Regions from separate parts of the Lentibacillus sp. Marseille-P4043 genome, predicted to be linked through region 3. Evidence: predicted binding sites of a transcription regulator. Region 3 holds the regulator's gene; each other region holds the start of a gene.
The links. Region 3 encodes Rex, which represses fermentation and respiration genes when NADH is low (regulators of the CRP and FNR family bind a similar motif). Its sites were predicted from a motif close to TTGTGAAATATTTCACAA; they were not measured.
Positions count from the first base shown of each region.

Region 1: a site for Rex is predicted at 2,378-2,395, ahead of C8270_RS15875 (cytochrome ubiquinol oxidase subunit I). Genes of this name have one in related genera too.
Region 2: a site for Rex is predicted at 4,095-4,112, ahead of C8270_RS17260 (TIGR04053 family radical SAM/SPASM domain-containing protein). Genes of this name have one in related genera too.

Region 1 covers NZ_LT984884.1:3,195,291-3,200,970, reverse strand. The annotation lists gene C8270_RS15885 (ABC transporter ATP-binding protein) at 1-469, shown strand, start outside; gene C8270_RS15880 (ABC transporter ATP-binding protein) at 483-2,321, shown strand; gene C8270_RS15875 (cytochrome ubiquinol oxidase subunit I) at 2,578-3,924, shown strand; gene C8270_RS15870 (cytochrome d ubiquinol oxidase subunit II) at 3,924-4,937, shown strand; gene C8270_RS15865 (potassium channel family protein) at 5,004-5,669, shown strand.
Region 2 covers NZ_LT984884.1:3,475,329-3,481,008, forward strand. The annotation lists gene C8270_RS17235 (hypothetical protein) at 1-358, opposite strand, end outside; gene C8270_RS17240 (YjzD family protein) at 446-667, shown strand; gene C8270_RS17245 (hypothetical protein) at 751-1,104, opposite strand; gene C8270_RS17250 (undecaprenyl-diphosphate phosphatase) at 1,219-2,031, shown strand; gene C8270_RS17255 (Crp/Fnr family transcriptional regulator) at 2,149-2,850, shown strand; gene C8270_RS17260 (TIGR04053 family radical SAM/SPASM domain-containing protein) at 2,903-4,033, opposite strand; gene C8270_RS17265 (DUF2249 domain-containing protein) at 4,176-4,409, opposite strand; gene C8270_RS17270 (Crp/Fnr family transcriptional regulator) at 4,627-5,319, shown strand; gene C8270_RS17275 (DUF2249 domain-containing protein) at 5,540-5,680, shown strand, end outside.
Region 3 covers NZ_LT984884.1:255,707-261,386, forward strand. The annotation lists gene C8270_RS01220 (class I SAM-dependent methyltransferase) at 103-840, opposite strand; gene C8270_RS01225 (hypothetical protein) at 1,038-1,334, shown strand; gene C8270_RS01230 (DUF2268 domain-containing protein) at 1,617-2,483, opposite strand; gene C8270_RS01235 (redox-sensing transcriptional repressor Rex) at 2,551-3,180, opposite strand; gene moaC (cyclic pyranopterin monophosphate synthase MoaC) at 3,192-3,677, opposite strand; gene C8270_RS01245 (ABC-F family ATP-binding cassette domain-containing protein) at 3,889-5,680, shown strand, end outside.

The DNA of each region.
Region 1 (5,680 bases), 2.9 Mb from region 3:
TATTGCGTACGGCAACCCTGACATCAACGAGGAAAAAATTATTGATGCAGCAAAGCGAGCACAAGCACATGAATTTATCATGGAGATGCCTAATGGCTATGATACGATGCTAGGTGAACGTGGTATGGGGTTGTCAGGTGGTCAGAAACAACGAATCGCAATCGCACGGGCAATCTGTATTAATCCAAGTATATTAGTCTTAGATGATGCAACATCTGCCGTTGATATGGAAACAGAGTTCAAAATTCAAAAGGCACTAAAAGAGGTTATGCATGGTAGAACAACCTTTATCATCGCACACCGGATTTCCTCATTGAAACATGCGGATGAGATTTTGGTTCTTGAAGATGGAAAGATTGTTGAACGTGGGGTACATGATATTCTCGTTCATAATCAAGGACCATATCAACGCATCTATGATATTCAGTATCAAGATCGTGAAGCAATTATGAGTACGGTCCATTCATAAGGGGGGAGAAAAATTGGCTCAACAGAAAACATTACTAAAGAGTCGCCATTTGAAACGATTCCATTATACAGTTGATCATGCGGTCGAAAAATCTTTCAACTGGAAGCAGTTATGGCGTCTTCTCGTTTATTTAAAACCATATGCGAAAACGTATTTGCCTGGCGCAATCATCGCAATGTTAGTGTCTACTGCAGTAAGGTTAGCTGTACCAATACTAATCGGTAAAGTTGCAATAGACATCGCGGTTAAAAATAAAGATACAACGATGTTAACGTATCTTGTTATCGGAATTGGCTTCCTTTATTTACTTAATTATCTCGGGAACATATTTCGCATAAAATGGGTCAATATTTTAGGTCAGAACGTTATCTTTGATTTGCGGAAACATTTATTTTCCCATGTTCAGCGTTTATCCCATCGCTTTTTTGATTCCAGGTCTGCTGGTTCGATCCTTGTTCGGATTATGAACGATATTAATTCCCTGCAAGAACTTTTTACGAATGGGATTATTAATTTGCTAATGGACGTTGTTACCTTAGGGGGAATAGTAGTTATTTTGCTTGTGTTAAGTCCGAAGTTAGCACTAGCAATTATGGTTATTATCCCAATCATGTTTTATATCTCAACTAAACTACGCCGGACTATTCGTAAAGCATGGCAAAATACTCGTATTCAGCAATCAAGATTAAACTCACATCTAAATGAAAGCATTCAAGGTATTCGGATTACACAATCATTCTCTCAGGAAAAAGAAAACGCCGAATTTTTTGATGGAATTAATACAGACAACTTTGAGAGCTGGCGAGTGGCAACCAAGAAAAGTGCTTTATTTCGTCCATTTGTTGATTTGAGTAATGCAATTGGAACGATTATCTTAATCACGTATGGTGCCTATTTAATTTTGCAGGGTCCTGCTAATGGAGGAATTGAGATTGGTACATTTGTATCGTTTGCCTTTTTTCTGGGGATGTTTTGGGAACCGATTTCCAGATTGGGACAAATGTATAATCAGCTACTGATGGCAATGGCTTCATCGGAAAGGATTTTTGAGTTTTTAGATGAACAGCCAAATGTAGAGGACAAAGCGAATGCATATGAATTTACTGATATGAAGGGTCATATTCAATTTGACCAAGTTCAGTTCTCCTATGATGAGGAACGGATTGCATTGCATGAAGTGTCACTTGATATCAAAGATGGTGAAACGATTGCGCTTGTTGGCCATACCGGAAGTGGTAAATCAACCATTGCTAACCTAATTAGTAGATTTTATGATCCGACAAAAGGGATCGTACGAATTGATGGACACGATTTACGCGACGTAAGACTAGATAGTTTGCGTCAACAAATCAGTGTCGTATTACAAGATACGTTTATCTTTTCTGGAACGATTAAGGAAAATATCCGCTTTGGTCGCCCCGATGCTTCGGATCATGAGGTGATTGAAGCTGCTAAAGTCGTTGGGGCTGATGAATTTATCCAGCGGTTGGCAGACGGTTATGAAACAGAGGTAGAAGAACGGGGAAATATTTTGTCAGCAGGGGAGCGACAGTTATTATCGTTCGCAAGGGCATTGCTTGCTGATCCAAGGATTTTAATACTTGATGAAGCAACTGCAAGTATTGATACAGAAACAGAGGTTAAGATTCAAGCTGCCTTACGCAGACTCCTAAAGGGGAGAACAGCAATTATTATTGCCCACCGTCTATCAACAATTCGAGATTCTGATGAAATTTTTGTATTACAACAAGGGAAAATTTTAGAACACGGTAATCATCAACAATTAATGGAATATAAAGGCGAATATTTTGATTTAGTAAAGTCACAATTCCAAATGCTTGATGCAATGTAGGTTTAAGACAGTCTCTTCTAATATGGAAGAGACTGATTTTTGTGTAAGACGTTAAGATGTGACAGATGTCACACAACTGTCATGAAAAAGGGCTGTTTTTCAAGTGTTAAGGGTTTATACTATGGGTACAGTGAAAATATAAATCTAGTAGTCATTTGCAGTTTTAGGTTTTTTGGAGTCTTTAACATGTGGATGGCTTCAATCTAGGTTAAGATTGTGCAATATTGAGCATAAACTAGTTAGGAGGGTAACACCAATGGAATTTGATAGTGTTTTAATGAGTAGAATGCTTACCGCAATGACACTTGGGTTTCATATTATTTTTGCAACAATTGGTGTAGGGGTACCTGTCATGATTTCGATAGCGGAATTTATTGGGATAAAGAAAAAAGACCCGCATTATCGGATGCTTGCACGAAGATGGACGAGAGGATTTGTTATAACCGTTGCTGTCGGAGTGGTAACAGGTACCGCGATTGGTTTACAACTTTCATTATTGTGGCCGAACTTTATGCAAGTTGCTGGAAATGTTATTAGTTTACCATTATTTCTAGAGACATTTGCCTTTTTCTTTGAGGCTATTTTTTTAGGTGCATACCTTTACACATGGGATCGCTTTAAAAACCCAATCACACATTGGCTCCTTTCGATTCCTATCGTGATTGGATCTAGTTTTTCCGCGGTGTTTATTACAACGGTCAATGCTTTTATGAATACACCGACAGGCTTTACAATGGAAAATGGGAAAGTAACGTCAATTGACCCGATACAAGCAATGCTGAATCCTGCAACACCAACAAAAGTGTTTCACGTATTAAGTTCATCTTATTTAACGTCAGCGGCTGTTCTTGCGGCAATTACTGCTTTTATTATCTTGCGGAAGAAGTCGTCAGCCTATTATAAAAAGGCGTTAAAATTAACGGTGACAGCGACTTTCTTATTTGCTGTTTTAACCGCTATTGCTGGTGATGCATCAGCGAAGTTTTTAGCGGAACATCAGCCCGAAAAATTGGCGGTTGCTGAATGGCATTTTGAAACAGAAAAAAGTGCTGATTTAATTTTATTTGGGTATTTGAATGATGAAAATGATGTAATAAACGGTATTCACTTGCCAGGTGTATTAAGTTTTCTGGCGAATGGTGATTTTAATAGTGAGGTTACTGGTTTGGACCAATTTCCTGAAGATGAGGTTGCGCCGTATTGGGTTCACTATATGTTTGATCTGATGGTAATGCTTGGTATGTTTGCTTTGGCTGTTTCTCTTATATATTTGATTTTCACCAAGGTAAAAAAATGGAATGAGCATGCAAAATGGTTGCTTATCTTGCTTATAGCAAATGGTCCATTAGCGATGCTTGCCTTAGAATTTGGCTGGATTTATGCCGAAGTGGGGAGGCAGCCATGGATTTTACGTGGTTATATGAAAGTGGAACATGCAGCCACAACGTCACCACATGTTGATATTATGTTCTTTTTATTCCTGGCGCTATACATTTTATTAGGTGTGCTATGTGTCGTTGTACTACGAAAAATGTTTCGCAACAATCCGGTAGAACAAGAACTTGAGGAACGTTATCCAGGTATAGAAGGGGATGATCAATAATGAGTTATGAACTCATTGGTATAACCGTACTATGGATTTTTCTTTATGGATATCTAATAGTCGCTTCCATCGATTTTGGTGCAGGGTTCTTCGCATATTACGCTAAAATAACGAAGAAGGATCATATTATCAACCAATTAATTTCCCGTTATTTATCTCCTGTCTGGGAAGTAACCAATGTGTTTTTTGTGTTTTTCTTTGTTGGACTTGTTGGATTTTTTCCAGATGCAGCCTATTATTATGGTAGTGCACTGCTAGTACCAGGAAGTATTGCTATTGTATTGTTAGCCATTCGAGGGTCATTCTATGCCTTTGAAAATTATGGGTCAAAGAAGAGTAATATCTATATGTTTCTTTATGGTGCGACAGGTTTGTTGATTCCGGCATCATTATCAATTGCTTTAACGTTATCTGAAGGTGGTTTTATTGTTGAAACAAACGGGGAGGTTTCTTTGCTGTTTAATGAGCTGCTAACTAGCCCTTATTCATGGAGCGTCGTATTCTTAGCAATTGTCTCCGTTCTGTTTATTAGTTCAACATTTTTGACGTTTTACGCTGCACGTGCCAATGATAAGCCTGCACTAAAATTGGTGAAAAACTATGCATTGTTTTGGAGTGTTCCTACTATTATTGCAAGCTTGACAACGTTTATTGCACTTAGTCAGCACAATGAAAGACATTATCAAAACATGATTGATTTGTGGTGGATGTTTGGTTTATCAATCGGCTTCTTCATGATTGCAATGTGGCTTATTTTTCAAGGCAAGCGTTACGGACTTGCGTTTATCTCAGTCATGCTACAGTTTTTCTTTGCATTCTTTGGATATGGAATGGGACATTTACCATATCTGCTGGACCCGTTCATTACAATATATGAAAATGCAACCCATCAATCAATGGGAATTGCGCTAATCATTGCATTTATTGGGGGCTTATTCTTACTCATCCCATCATTGTTACTACTCATGAAAATGTTCTTATTTGATGCCGATTACGTAAAAGGAAAAAAATAATCGTATACCAAACTGATATATTGTATGATAGACTATAGATTGAATTCGGATGATGGGGGAAGTAGTATGAAACGTGATTTTGCTGTAATCGGGTTAGGTCGATTTGGTGGCAGTATTTGCCGGGAACTAAGCATGGAAGGAATGGAAGTTCTAGCGATTGATGTTGACGAAGATAAGGTAAATGAATTTAAGAATATAGCTTCACATGCTGTTATCGCTGACTCAACAGACGAAGCAACCTTAAAAGACTTAGGGATAAAAAACATTGACCATGTTATTGTTGCGATTGGTGATAATATACAAGCGAGTATCTTAACGACCGTTGTACTGACGGATTTTAATATCAAGAAAATCACGGTCAAAGCACAAAATGATTACCATGAAAAAATACTCAATAAAATTGGCGCAGACCAGGTTGTTCATCCTGAGCGTGATATGGGAAAACGCATTGCCCATAATATCATTTCGAACAATATTCTGGATTACTTGGAGCTTTCGGATGATCATAGTATTGTGGAGGTCAAAGTAGGCGAGAAAATGCGCGGCAAATCGCTTGTTGATCTTGATATCCGGGCTAATTATGGTTGTAACGTTGTCGCAATTAAGCGGGGTAAAGATATTAATGTTTCCCCAAGTGCTGAAGATTTGCTTCGGAACGAGGATGTTCTAATTGTCATCGGTGCCGATAAAGATATATCAAGATTTGAAAAACACCTAGTAGTAGATGAATAATTCAAGTGCTT
Region 2 (5,680 bases), 3.2 Mb from region 3:
TTCCCTTTTCATTCATCGGCATCCATTCACCAAAAAGCAATGGTAGTTTGATAATTGTTGTTCGCGACGGAAGTTTTTTATCTGGGAGACCCCAGCAAAGATGAATAGTTCTGTCTGCCTGTACAGCTGATTGTGACTCATGTGAACCATTTATGATCAACATGTCATATGCCTTCTTCTGAACAGTTTCTGGTGTTACCAACGAAAATAAATCATTGCGCCCAACGAGCATCGATAAATTCTCTTGTTTACTTGTTTCAATTTCGTCAAAACCATCCACTTTGAAATCATGTTCAATTAAATAATTTACAATATGGAAACCAATCCATTGAAAACAATTTGTGACAAATAATGACATTACCATCATCCTTCCTACGATTTACTACTATATTATTCTATATGTAAAAGAAATACTTTTATTTTTTGAATCAATTTGGTAATATTAATGAAGAATGTAAAAAATGAGGTGTTACAAATGCGGTTTATTTGGACGTTTGTTTGGGCATTGTTAATTAGTTGTGTTATTTCTTATATCTTAACTAGTATGGCTAGCGCTCCTTTCAATTTCATTCATGCACTTATCCTTGCAGTTATTTTCACAGTAGCTATTCTACTCTTGGGAGAAGGCATATTAAAAGGTGAAAAAGAGGAACACGAATACAGCTAATCTGCTAGCTTTACACATAAACCCTTGCCAACAAGGAAATGGCAAGGGTTTTCGTATGAAAGATACTATTTAAACCGTTTTGCCTAATACCATGGCAATATACTTAACGCGGTTAATGCTGCCAAAGGTAATACAAGGCGTCTAAATCGCCTTGGACGGCCGTATCCAGGACCATATCCGGCACCATACCCAGGACCATAACCGCCTGGATACCCATATCCCTGGTACCCATAACCGAATTGCCGTTCATGATAGTTTGGCATGTTTGGCTGTGTATGTTGTTCATGCTGTTCTAACGGAAGTGCTAAATAAACGTACTCATCGTCCAACCCAGTTACAATACCGTCAACTTTAGTACCATCAACCATCTCAGCAAGCACGTAAGAATGCATATGTTCCTTGCATAATTCGTATATATGATGATAATTGTTTTTCATTTTCTTCAACCTCCTCACCAACTAGACTATTCATTAGCCTATAAGATGGTGACTTAAATCAAAAAGCAATACGTAGAAAAATACAATATTATAGGAGGCATTTTCATGGATGGCATTACAGAATTTTGGTTACTAATTAAGTACACAGTATTAGGCCTTTTTCAAGGAATCACCGAACCAATCCCGATATCATCAAGTGGTCATTTAGTAATTTTACGGGAATTGTTTGGCTTAGAGATCAAGGGGCTTTCCTTTGAAATACTTGTAAACTTTGGTTCGCTTATTGCCGTGTTGGTCGTTTATCGGAAAGATATTATTCGTTTAATTGATCATTTCTTTCGGTTTATTTTCACCAGAGATGCAGCAGCAAAAAAAGATTTCCAATTTGTTATGTATCTGGTTGTTGCAACGATTCCAACCGGTATTATCGGGCTGTTGTTAGAAGATTACATTAGCAGTAAACTAAGTACTGTTGCTGTTGTTGGTATAACATTGCTTATCACAGGTGTTGCACTTTGGATCATTCGCAATTTGCGTGGTAATAAAAACGATGGCGATTTAACGGTAAAAGACGCTGTCATTGTTGGACTAGCACAATCTGTTGCCTTGGTTCCTGGGATTAGCCGGTCTGGTGCAACTATTGTCGCAGCAATGCTCCTTGGAATGAAACAAGAAACTGCATTACGATTTTCGTTCCTGCTATATATCCCGGTAAGTCTCGGCATAACTGTTATGTCTGTTGGCGACATTGTGAATGACAACAACTTTGACGCATTAATGATACCGTATCTATTAGCCTTTATGGCATCAATTATCGCATCCTATTTTGCATTAAAATGGTTTATCAATATTATGAGGCAAGGCAATTTAAAATACTTCGCCTTTTATTGCTTTATTGTTGGGATACTTGTTATTATATTTCTTTAAAAAGAAGATTTCTAAGCAGTGGGTTTCAAACTACTGCTTTTTTCTTGACCATTCTATACCGATATACTTAAATGAAGGTATATGTGCAATTATCCCTTAAAAAGGTGGGTTTCAAGCATGAAGAACACATACATCAAGCCAAACATATCTGATGAATTAAAAGGACTTTTAGATTCTGTTGACTACATTAAGCCAATCAAAAAAGGTAGCTTTTTATTTTCTGAGGGGGAAAGCGCTGAGGAGTTATACATTATCCAATCGGGAACAATCCAAATTGGTAAGCTATCACCTGATGGACGAGAGCTCACACTGCGGATTTGCGACAAAGGTGATATTGTTGGAGAACTTTCATTATACGATGATGTAAAATATATATTGAATGCGAAAGTATTAGCAGACGGTGAAGTCGCTGTTATAAAAAAATCCCATCTAGAAAATGAATTGGTAAATAACGGCAGCCTTGCAATTGAATTCATGAAAGTAATGAATCAGGCTTTCCGTCGTGATCAAACAAGGTTTCGTGATCTTGTTCTAAACGGAAAAAAAGGAGCGCTATTTTCCACATTAATTCGACTGTCTAATAGTTATGGCAAGAAACAAGATAACGGCAGTATTTATATTGATATGGTATTAACAAATCAGGAACTGGCTAATTTTTGTGGGACATCCCGTGAAAGTGTTAACCGATTGTTAAATGAGCTGAAGCGAAGTACCATTATTTCAATGGAAAAAGGACACATTATTATTCATAACTTACAATATTTAAAGGACGAGATAAACTGTGAAAACTGTCCGGTCGTATTGTGCAGCATCCATTAACAAGTTCATAAAATCACAAAGCTTCTAGTGATATCCTAGAAGCTTCTTTACATTACTTTTTCACTTTTCTTCTTCCACGCATCACTTTCGGAATATATACACAATATGGTTCTGATTCCATATAATCCCCTGTAACACTATATGCTCTGGACCTTGAACCTCCGCAAACAAAGCGGAATTCACAGACTCCGCATTTTCCTTTATAGTTATCAGGATTCCGTAGATTTTTAAATATCTCCGATTCCCGGTAAATCGTTGCCAATGGTGTTGTTCTAACATTGCCAGCTTTTATAGGTAACAAACCACTCGGGTACACGTCACCAGTATGGGAAATGAACACAAATCCATTCCCGTCATTTACCCCTTTTGGTGCGCGACCTAGACCATCAATTTGCCCGGTTTTTCCAGTCATTAATGCATCCTCATAAAAAATCTGGTCGACATCGCTTCGCCCTTTATGTTCACGCATTTTACCTTGGATAACGACTCGACGGTAATGCTGTGCCGCTGTTGTCTTAATATCAAAAGATACACGTTTAGATAAGTTGTACAACCATCTTAGTGTTCGCTCATGTTCTGCTGGCGAGATCATATCCGATTCCTTTCCACGTCCTGTTGGAACAAGGAAAAATACACTCCAAAGCACACAACCTAACCGTTCAACCATTTCCGCAAGCTTGTCTAGATAATCAACGTTGTAACGTGAAATAACAGTATTAATTTGCAATGGCATCTCCAATTCATGCAAATAACGGATGGCATTCATTGTTAAATCGAACGAACCGGATGTGCCACGAAAATGATCATGAACTTCCGCACAGTGCCCATCAATACTAAAGGCCCAACGTGCTAACCCAACATCTTTCGCCTTCCGCATCGCTTCTTTTGTCACACTAGGGGTTGCGGATGGTGTCATTGATACTCGAACACCTTTTTTTACAGCGTATTCCGCAATTTCAAAAACATCCGGACGTTCTAATGGATCCCCACCAGTAAAGACAAGCATTGGATTATTCATTTCATAGATATCATCGATTAGTTTTCTCCCTTCATCCAATGTTAGTTCTCCTGGATGCCGATGATATTGAGCTTCAGCACGACAATGTAAACACTTTAATGCACAAGCACGTGTTAATTCCCATATGACAATAAAGGGGTTTTCATTATAATCTTGTGAATACATGGTACCATCTCCTTATACGATAACTTAGCACTATTACAATACTATCTTTCAACTGCGCGGGATGTGATGATATTCACATGTATACGTCTTTACTCCGTTTAAAAGACTCCTGAATAGCTCAGAAGTCTTTCATAAATAAAAATCATTTTTTCCCGATTGCTACCCGCCAAAGTGATGGTCCTTCTTCCGTGTATTCCCATGTAAAGGTGTCTTCCCCTCGTTCAATCATTAACTGATAGTGTAGTGGTTTTGGATTATGATCATTGGAAAGCTCCATATATTCACCTGACTTTAGACTATCAAATACTTCAAAAATCTTCGGGTGGCGGTGTCTTGGATCAATATCTGGCGCATAAATTTTTGTTGTGTATTCCATTTTGTTACCTCCTGTTTTTTACCGTATTTTCTGGATCATCTCTATCATAAAGTCTTGCCGATTCATACGTTGTGAGGATAAACACCCTTCAACTATGATTTTTATCACGCTATCATATTCTGTTCACATATAATTCGCTAGAACGTGATAGAATGAAGATGAATCATGTTAGTAAGCCTTTTGTACTAACGATTTACCAATGGAAAGGAGAATAATCATGAACAGCCAATCCGTCCGAGAGCTTCTGCAAAAAGTCCCATTGTTCAAAGATTTAACCGAATATGAGATGGAGCCTATTGTGGATCTAGCGAAATCACGTATGTATCGACACGGGACACACATTTTCATGCAGGGCGACCCATTAACAAATGTCTATTTTATTCGCCAGGGAAAAGTCAAAATATATAAGACAGATTTCCATGGGAAGGAGCAAATCGTCAATGTTCTTCAGCCGGATGATATGTTTCCACATCAGGGCTTTTTCCGAAAAGATAGTTATCCGGCACATGCAGAAGTACTGGAGGATGCTATTCTGATCTATATTCCAATTCACTCCTTTGAAGACTTTCTCATTACGCATCCGGAAATTTGTATAAAATTATTCCGAGTTCTTGGTGACAAAATTGTTGATTTACAAAATAGATTAGAAGAAAAAATTTTGCATAATACATATGAGCAAATAATTATGCTCTTATTGCGTCTTGCCCGACATTACGGAAAAGAGATAAAGGACAATCAGACACGGATAAATACACATTTTACGAACCGGGAACTTGCCAATATGATCGGATCCAGCCGAGAAACAGTTAGTCGCACACTAACACAATTGAAAAAACAACAATTAATAACGACAGATAAAGGTGGTTATTTTATTCTGCAAGCTAACAAGTTGGAAGATGAATTGTTTTAACATGAACAAGGTACCTCGGATTATCTTCGGGGTGCCTTGTTTTTTTGTTAGTTGAAAGATTTTCTATCCAACTACTCCCTATAATGCTTCATGTATTGCTTCCCCTCCCCCTGCTGCTATTACTGTGACACAAATCACTACTTTTCTAATTGAAAATGATTATCATAAAAATAGAGGCAAACAGAAGCAGTTTCTGTAAATTTGAATGAGGTGATTTTTAGTGGATACAAATGAGGTTATCGAATTAGACGTTCGGGAAGATTTGCGTTTGAAGAAAGAACCTTTTGATAAAATCATGGGAACGGTAAAGCAATTGCAGAAAGGACAATCTTTTATTTTACATGCGCCATTTAATCCAGTT
Region 3 (5,680 bases):
ATCATCATTGTTACGAAAGGAAATTTCACTACGTCGCACTTTATATCAACGACGAAATTAAAAAGCAACAAACATTACGAAAAGAGCCTTTTAATAAAATTACTATTTCATTGCTTTGTAGACGCTGTACTTTAATTGATTGGAAAACCTCTCTGCTAGCAGCTGATGTTTATCCCATATCTTATATAATGACGGGTCCATTGGTTTTGAAGGGTTTATTTCTGGTGACGAAGAGGAATCTTCCTGAAACGATTGATCATGTAACATTTCTTCCACCGTATTTTCTTTGACTACTTCAACGGAACGAAAGCCAACTGAACGAAACATAGCTTTCCATTCATCCTGCAAAGGTACTTCGTCGACCCCGTACACATCTCGAAACCCCTCGATTTCCTCCTTTGAAAAAGATTTACCCGCTGTCATTTCAAGATCCAGCAGAATTCCACCTTTTCTTAACAAACGTAAATATTCATTAGCAGTTTTCGTAATGTTGGTGAAGACCGTAACCGATTCAGCTATAATCAAATCGAAGGACTCCGCTAGCAAAGAACTATTTTCAATGTCTCCCTCAACTAAACGAACTGTAATATTTTCCTTGGCAAATCTCTTTTGTGCCTTCTCTATCATTAATGGGTGCAGGTCAAGTCCGGTTACTTTACAACCATAAGCTTGTGCTAAATAAGCCGCTGTTTGTCCTGTTCCACACCCGGCATCAAGTATGTTACAGGTTTGGTTGATTGGCACATCTCTTAACAATTTTTTTGTTAGAGCAATTCCACCTGGGTGAGCCCCACCAACCCCTAAAAAGGCTAAAAAATCATGATACGTATAATTTTTCATTTATGTCCCTCCCTTGTTCTTACCATTTTTTATTTATTAATAGATACTAAGGTTTTTGTCCAATCGGTAAAAAATTTAAAACATAAGGTATTACTAATAGTAGTGGAATTAATCCATTTCACTTCTTTGCATTTGTTTATCGTCATTTAACACCCATAATAAATCCATATTATTAACAGGAAAGGAGTTCATACAGGATGGCAGTAAGTCCTTTTTATCGGCAGTGTCTAGGATGTGTTGGACGCCCTGTCGGAATTAGAACAAGAGATGGTAGAATGCACCGGGGTGTTGTTACTAGAGTTAGCAACTCGCATGTCTTTCTTCGTCCACTAGAAGGCAGAAATCTGGGCGGATTCGGATATGGTTTCGGTGGATATGGTGGATATGGTAGATACGGCGGATACGGTGGTTATGGCGGATATGGTGGATGGGGTGCTGGCTGGGGAATTGCTCTAGCTACCATTGCTGCATTGTCACCATTATTTTTCTGGTAGTATTATAAAAGGTTGTTCAAAAAGTCACCAAATAATAAGCAGCGAATCTCTTCGTTGGCTTGCTTTTCCGCTCCTCATGTACCTATTTATGTACACTCCGGGGCTCAAAGCTACGCCGCCTCGACCTTCGACGTACAGGACGTGCTAGTGTCGACGTTGTCACAGGACGTGACGTACTTAGTCGGCCTTGCTTCTAATTTGGCATACTTTTTGAACACACATTATAAGCAGAAGACTGTCCGGCAAGGAATGGTATGAACCTTTGCTAGGACAGTCTTTTGGTTAAAACGAAAAATCAGATCCTTCTACTATTGTTTCGGCTGGTAAATGTAACGTTTCTTTTATGTGCGTTTGTTTATTTTTAATAAAAGAGGAAACCAAATGGTAGCCAGCGTTGTAACCCAGCCATTTCGGAACAAAGCCTCCCCCATATAGCAGTTCATTATGACGAGGATCCGCTTTCGACAACTTCATATTTGGCTTTAGCCACTTCCTCCAATAATTCAAGGCCGAATCAATGGGTCGTATGGTAGCCCATTTTGCCAAATGTTCTGTTCCCAAACGTTCCTGTACAGCCATTTCAGCCAAACCTTCCAAGACAATAGAATCCAAGAGTTTCATATTCTTTTCCTTTTTATCGAGATAATGCAGCCTGCAAACATGATTATATTCATGCGTAATAAGCGCCTGCAGTTCTTGCTGTGACATGGTTCCAGACACAAACAAGAACACTTTATCATGATGGGACACCCCAGACAACCCATTAAAATCCCGTTTTAACTGCCGATTATTGGAATCAGAAGGAAAAATAAATATCGGTATGTCGGGTCCTTCCCATTCCTTTTTTAATCGCATTAGCTCTACTCTTGCAATTTTCCATGGATTAACATTAGTTAAGGAATTGATAATACTTTCATCCTGCACATTTGGCAAAAAAAGGCCATGTTGTAGTAAATGATCATGGATTACCGATGATGAACTTCCTGGAAAGTAAGAAACGAGTTTTTCACTTATGCATTGTTTCTGATGCTCAATATTATTGACCCATGAACTTCCCTTAATTCGCAAATATTCCTTTAGCCATTCCCTCGTATCTTTAACTGCCATGTACAGTGTCTCAACTCTTTTCTCAAAATATAAATTGATCATTATACTGTATGATAGCAGGTCAAAACTGGTGAAAATATTGTACAATTGTTTGTAACTTATTTCACGGCTAATCTAATGGATAGTGCTTTAAAAAATAAACCAATGCTTGCAGTTCCACAGCTAAATCAATATGATGCACCCGAATATTATCTGGAACAGTTATTCGTGCCGGTGTGAAGTTAAGGATCCCCGAAATCCCTTGCTTGACAAGTCGTTCGGTAATTCCTTCAGCTTCATTGGCAGGAACTGTTAAAATCGCAACTTGAACACCATTAATTTTTTCCTCTAAATCGTTGATATGGTATACAGGAACTCCACCAACTTCTGTTCCTACTTTTGTCTCATTCGTATCAAATGCCATTACAATTTTTGTATTATTACTTCGCATAAAGTTATAATGTAAAAATGCTGTACCAAGATTCCCTACGCCGATTAAAGCCACTTCTGTTACTTCATCTTGGTCGAGCGTCTTGCGGAAAAAGCCCAGTAAATATTCTACATTGTAGCCATATCCTTTTTTTCCTAACGCACCAAAATAGCTAAAATCGCGGCGAATTGTTGCTGAATCAACTTTAACAGCTTCACTCAGCTCTTTTGATGACACCCTCTTCTTGCCTTGATGATGTAAATTATTTAAAAACCGATAATATAATGGCAGCCGCTTTGCAGTAGCTTGCGGAATTTTATGCTGTTCCATTATTATCCCCCCTAGCTTTCTCGATAGTAATCACCGGATTTGCCACCTTTTTTCTCTAGTAAAAAAGTTTCTCCAATGACCATTCCTTTATCAAGTGCCTTACACATATCGTAAACTGTCAGGGCTGTTGCTGAAGCTGCAGTTAATGCCTCCATTTCAACCCCTGTACTTCCCTTCGTTTTTACAAAAGCTTCTATTTGTAATACAAACATATCCGCTGTAATCTGCCAATCAAACGATATGTCAATGCCTTTTAATTGTAATGGATGACACATTGGAATCCAATCTGATGTCTTTTTAGCAGCCATAATCCCTGCTACTTGGGCAACGGCTAACACATCGCCTTTTTTTATCTCATTATCATTAATTTTATGATAGATTTCTTCTGTGACTTGAATACTTGACCTTGCAAAGGCGGTTCGTTCCGATTCTTGCTTTTCACTTATATCAACCATCCGCGCTCTGCCTTGTTCATTAAAATGTGTGAAATTTGCCATATACTCATCTCCATTTCACTTCGTACTTATACATCTTAGTTTATCAGAAAAAATTCGATAAGTCGTGATTAAATTCACAAATAAATTGCTTGCATTAAAAGCCTTGAAGCTAGACGTGGCTTCTCCTATACTTGACGTCATTATAATCTAAATTATTATACTTCCTTACTCGTTCACAATACGATACACTTAAAAGGATGAGGTGAACGAAATGATTATCATGCAATTAAACGGAATATCAAAATCCTTTGGTGCAGAAAAAATATTATCTACTATAAAACTCGAAATAAAACAAAAAGATCGAATTGCTATTGTTGGAAGAAACGGTGCTGGTAAGTCGACACTACTTAAAATTATGGCGGGTGAATTAAGCTATGATGAAGGTGAAATACATAAGCCGAAGGACCTGTCCATCGGCTACTTATCCCAGCATACTGGGCTCGAATCAGACAAAACCATTTGGAATGAAATGCTTGACGTGTTCCAACATTTAATTGATCAGGAAAAGGAACTAAGACTGTTAGAACGCGAAATGGAACAAGCATCTTCTTTATCAACAGCAAACTACGAGCAACTTTTACATGATTACGATAAGAAACAACAGGCATTTGAAGCTGGTGGAGGCTATCGCTATGAAGCAGATATTAAGGCAGTCTTGACCGGACTCCATTTTCAGGATTATGACTATGAAACACCAATCCATGAACTAAGTGGCGGACAAAAAACACGCTTAGCCTTAGGAAAATTACTATTAAAGAAACCTGAACTATTAATTTTAGATGAACCGACAAATCATCTGGACATTGATACACTAGCATGGCTTGAAAATTATTTGGCTAATTATCCGGGAGCAGTTACAATCGTGTCCCACGACAGGTACTTTTTGGATAAAACCGTCACGATTGTATACGAAATATCCTATCATCGAACGAAAAAATATCATGGGACATACAGCAAATTTCTCGAGCAGAAAGCATTAAATTTTGAGCAGGATATGAAAGAGTTTGAAAAACAGCAAACAGAGATTAAAAAGATGGAAGAATTTATTCAAAAAAATATCGTTCGTGCATCCACAACCAAACGAGCCCAGAGCAGACGGAAGCAGCTTGAAAGAATGGATAAATTGGAAAAACCAGCTGGTGAGGAATCGTCTGCATCCTTTTCCTTCCAAATCACCCGGCGAAGTGGAAATGACGTATTAAAAATCGATGACCTATCATTTCGATATGAAGACAGCGGAGAGGACTTGTTTTCCAATGTAAAAATTCATGTAAATCGCGGGGATCGGATTGCACTTGTTGGTCCAAATGGTGTTGGTAAAACTACTTTACTCAAGACGATTTTAGGGAGACTGAAACCGAGCCGTGGGACAATCCAACTTGGAACAAACGTTCAAATTGGCTATTACGATCAAGAACAGATGACTCTAACACCATCAAAAACCATTTTACAAGAATTATGGGACGAACATCCTACGGTAAATGAAAAAGATATTCGCACCGTTTTAGGTAATTTTTTATTTTCAGGTGACGATGTTTTAAAACTTGTCCATTCCCTTAGTGGTGGGGAAAAGGCACGATTATCATTGGCCAAATTAATGATGCAAAAAGCCAATTTATTAGTACTGGATGAACCGACAAACCACTTGGACATCGACAGCAAGGAAGTATTGGAAGCGGCACTAATCGATTTTCCAGGGACTATCATATTTGTATCCCACGACAGATATTTTATCAATAAAATTACAGACCAGGTTGTGGAAATGCAGCAAGATGGCGCTACTGTTTATTTAGGCGATTATGATTATTATATGGAGAAAAAAGAAGAGGAAGCTGAACGTGCAAGACTGCGACAAACCGCAGAAGTAATGAACAAAAAAGATCAAAGTAATTTAAGCTTTAAAGAAGAAAAAAAGCTTCGCAGTGAACAACGAAAAAAAGAACGTAAAATAACGGAACTAGAAGATACAATAGAACAACGTGAAAATGAACTTGCTGAACTCG